One region of the Streptomyces sp. NPDC004609 genome, then DNA from elsewhere that is predicted to be linked to it. Evidence: predicted binding sites of a transcription regulator. Region 1 holds the regulator's gene; the other holds the start of a gene.
What was found. Region 1 encodes HrcA, which represses chaperone genes, less so after heat shock. Its sites were predicted from a motif close to TTNGCACTCNGNNNNNCNGAGTGCNAA; they were not measured.
Positions count from the first base shown of each region.

Region 1 (2,200 bases):
GTCGTACAGGAGTACGCCCTCCGTGCCGATGACGAGCCCGCAGGTCGCGTCCCAGCCAGGGAGGCGACGCCTGCCCACCCCCTCGGCGAGACGCTCCCAGCCGAGGTCTTCCCAACCGACGTCCATACCGCGACGCTACTGGCAAAGGCCAGGACAGGCGCACGGTAGGGTGGTCGGTCGCCCTTGCTAGCGCCGTGCCGGGCAGCCGTACACTGGGCGGGGGAATCCTGGCACTCGGACGGCGTGAGTGCCAGGCAGTGACCGGAGAACCACCGAGGGACAACAGCTGGAGGTGTGCGCGATGCTCAGCGAACGCAGACTCGAGGTGCTGCGCGCCATCGTCCAGGACTATGTCGGCACCGAGGAGCCGGTCGGCTCCAAGGCGCTCACCGAGCGCCACAAGCTCGGTGTCTCCCCGGCCACCGTGCGCAACGACATGGCCGTGCTGGAGGAGGAGGGCTTCATCGCCCAGCCCCACACCAGCGCCGGACGCATTCCCACCGACAAGGGGTACCGCCTCTTCGTCGACCGGCTCGCCGGGGTCAAGCCCCTGTCCTCGGCCGAGCGCCGCGCGATCCAGAGCTTCCTGGACGGAGCCGTCGACCTCGACGACGTCGTCGGGCGTACGGTACGGCTGCTGGCGCAGCTGACCCGCCAGGTCGCGATCGTGCAGTACCCCTCGCTGACCCGGTCCACCGTCCGCCATGTCGAACTGCTCTCCCTCGCGCCCGCGCGGCTGATGCTCGTGCTGATCACGGACACCGGCCGGGTCGAGCAGCGCATGATCGACTGTCCCGCGCCCTTCGGGGACACCGCGCTCGCGGATCTGCGCGCCCGGCTCAACAGCAGGGTCGTGGGCCGCCGGTTCGCGGACGTCCCGCAGCTGGTGCAGGACCTTCCCGACTCCTTCGAGGAGCCGGAGGACCGGGGCACGGTCTCCACCGTGCTCTCCACCCTCCTCGAAACCCTGGTCGAGGAGACCGAGGAGCGGCTGATGATCGGCGGCACCGCCAATCTGACCCGCTTCGGGCACGACTTCCCGCTCACGATCAGGCCGGTGCTGGAGGCGCTGGAGGAGCACGTCGTCCTCCTCAAGCTCCTCGGCGAGGCCAAGGAGTCGGGCGGTATGGGCATGACCGTGAGGATCGGTCACGAGAATGCCTACGAGGGGCTCAACTCCACCTCCGTGGTCGCCGTCGGCTACGGTTCGGGCGACGAGGCTGTCGCCAAACTCGGCGTGGTCGGACCGACCCGCATGGACTACCCCGGAACGATGGGAGCGGTACGCGCAGTGGCACGTTACGTCGGACAGATCCTGGCGGAGTCGTAAGTGGCCACGGACTACTACGCCGTACTCGGCGTGCGCCGCGACGCATCGCAGGACGAGATCAAGAAGGCATTCCGGCGGCTCGCGCGTGAGCTCCATCCGGACGTCAATCCCGATCCGAAGACGCAGGAGCGGTTCAAGGAGATCAACGCCGCCTACGAGGTGCTCTCCGACCCGCAGAAGAAGCAGGTCTACGACCTCGGCGGCGACCCCCTCTCCCAGGCGGGCGGCGGAGCGGGCGGCTTCGGCGCCGGCGGGTTCGGGAACTTCTCGGACATCATGGACGCGTTCTTCGGCACGGCGTCCCAGCGCGGCCCGCGTTCGCGTACGCGCCGGGGCCAGGACGCCATGATCCGCCTGGAGATCGAGCTCAACGAGGCCGCCTTCGGCACGACGAAGGACATCCAGGTCGACACGGCCGTCGTCTGTACGACGTGCAGCGGCGAGGGCGCGGCTCCGGGCACCTCCGCGCAGACCTGCGACATGTGCCGTGGCCGCGGTGAGGTGTCGCAGGTGACCCGGTCCTTCCTGGGCCAGGTCATGACCTCCCGTCCCTGCCCCCAGTGCCAGGGCTTCGGGACCGTCGTCCCGACGCCGTGCCCGGAGTGCGCGGGCGACGGCCGGGTCCGCTCCCGCCGCACCCTGACCGTGAAGATCCCGGCCGGTGTCGACAACGGCACCCGGATCCAGCTCGCGGGCGAGGGCGAGGTCGGCCCCGGCGGCGGGCCCGCCGGTGATCTGTACGTCGAGATCCACGAGTTGCCGCACCCGGTGTTCCAGCGCCGGGGCGACGATCTGCACTGCACGGTGACCATTCCGATGACGGCGGGCGCGCTGGGCACGAAGGTGCCGCTGGAGACGCTCGACGGCATG
Region 1 is NZ_JBIALS010000001.1:149,231-151,430, forward strand. It holds gene ACFYT4_RS00570 (MBL fold metallo-hydrolase) at 1-126, opposite strand, end outside; gene hrcA (heat-inducible transcriptional repressor HrcA) at 302-1,330, shown strand; gene dnaJ (molecular chaperone DnaJ) at 1,331-2,200, shown strand, end outside.

Region 2 (2,200 bases), on a different contig from region 1:
GGATGACCTTCTCCAGAAGGGGCAGCAGGTCCTGGATGGAGGAGATCTTGCCCTGGTTGATCAGGATGTACGGGTCGTCGAGGACGGCCTCCATACGCTCCTGGTCGGTCACCATGTACGGGGACAGGTAGCCCTTGTCGAAGGCCATGCCCTCGGTGAAGTCCAGCTCCAGACCGAAGGTGTTGGACTCCTCGACGGTGATGACACCGTCCTTGCCGACCTTGTCCATGGCCTCGCCGATCAGCTCACCGACCTGCTGGTCCTGAGCGGAGAGCGCGGCGACGGCGGCGATGTCGGCCTTGTCCTCGATCGGACGGGCGGTGGCGAGCAGCTCGTCGGAGACGGCCTTGACGGCGGCGTCGATGCCCTTCTTGAGCGCGGCCGGGGAGGCGCCGGCGGCGACATTGCGCAGACCCTCGCGGACCAGCGCCTGGGCCAGGACGGTGGCGGTGGTGGTGCCGTCACCCGCGATGTCGTTGGTCTTGGTCGCCACCTCCTTCACCAGCTGGGCGCCGAGGTTCTCGTACGGGTCCTCGACCTCGACCTCGCGGGCGATCGTGACACCGTCGTTGGTGATGGTGGGGGCGCCGAACTTCTTGTCGATGACGACATTGCGGCCACGGGGACCGATCGTCACCTTGACCGTGTCGGCAAGCTTGTTGACGCCGCGCTCGAGGGCGCGACGGGCGTCCTCGTCGAACTTCAGGATCTTCGCCATGAGAGCGTTCCTGTCCTCTTCTGAATACGAACTGCGCCCCCAGCGCCCGGATATGAGGTCAGCGGGGGCCAGGGGCGCAGATCAAGACAAACGGAGTACGTGCCGGGTGCGGGGTTCGCGGGAGCGATACCCGGGAACCCCGACCTGTTCCGGCTTACTTCTCGACGATCGCGAGAACGTCGCGGGCCGAGAGGACGAGGTACTCCTCGCCGTTGTACTTCACCTCGGTGCCGCCGTACTTGCTGTAGAGCACGACATCGCCGGTCTTGACGTCGAGCGGCAGGCGCTCGCCGTTCTCGAAGCGACCCGGACCGACCGCGAGGACGACGCCCTCCTGGGGCTTCTCCTTCGCGGTGTCCGGGATGACCAGGCCAGAGGCCGTGGTCTGCTCGGCGTCGAGCGGCTGGACCACAATGCGGTCCTCAAGCGGCTTGATGGCAACCTTGGAGCTGGCGGTCGTCACGATCCGACCTCCCCCTTCGGAGATCTCACGGGGTTAACTGTCTGAGGTGGCGACCAGGTGGATCCGTCGTCGCGGGTGCCGGACCTGCCCGTCGCCGTGTTGGCACTCTCCGGTGGAGAGTGCCAGAGCCGAGACTATGACTGCGATTAGCACTCGGTCAAGCGGAGTGCCAACACGGCGGGCGTGGCGGGGGTACGGCGGGAGCGATCCACGGGCGCGCACGCCCCCCGGGCGCCGCGCCGGAGACGCCCCCGGCACCGGTCCGCGGCACGGGCGGAGAACGGTCGCGGTACGTACGCGGTACGGCGCCGGCAGCCTCGGACGCTTGCCACGAGCCGGTGACGGCGGCCCCGGCGAACATGAGCGCCGCCCGGGTGACACCGGCGCCGGACCCGGGCGACACGCGCGCCGGGTGTCTCAGGAGGTGAGCCCGTCTGCCCCAGGGGTCCCGGTTCTGGCCTCCGAGTCCCCGGCACCGGCTCCGGCTCCGTGAAGTCACCGGGCCGGGTCCGGGAGGCCGGGTCTGGGGCCCGGGTCCGGAAGGTCGCCGGGCCGGGGACGGCAGGGGGAGCCGGGCGCCGTGCAACGAGGGCGTGTCCGCGGTCCTCCTGCCCGAACCCGGCCCGAAAGGCCGTGCGCCGGGCCCGGGAGGCCGACGCGCCCTGGGAGGTCCGTGCGCCGGGGCCCTTCGGCTTCCGGTCCGGCGCCTCAGGGAGTACGGCCGTACGGGCGCGCCGGGCGGGTGGCCTGACGGAGGCGCGCGGGAGAGCTGCGGACACGGTGGATGCGGTCCAGCAGCCGCGTGGTGGATTCGGTGAGCGCCGGGGCGCGCATCCCCTGGGCGGACGGGTGCGGGCCCGGACGCGCGGCGGCACGGGATCGCCCAGGGCGTACGGGGCGTACGGAGGCCGCAGCGGGCGTCTCGCGCGCGGCCTTCCGCACCGGGGCCGGCAGGGGGGCGTGCGCAGGAGGACCGGGAGCTCCTGACCGGGTCACTCCGGCTCCCGGCCGGATCTTCC
Region 2 is NZ_JBIALS010000006.1:43,229-45,428, forward strand. It holds gene groL (chaperonin GroEL) at 1-718, opposite strand, end outside; gene groES (co-chaperone GroES) at 873-1,181, opposite strand.
Region 2: the regulator HrcA is predicted to act here: its motif matches at 1,328-1,354, upstream of groES (co-chaperone GroES).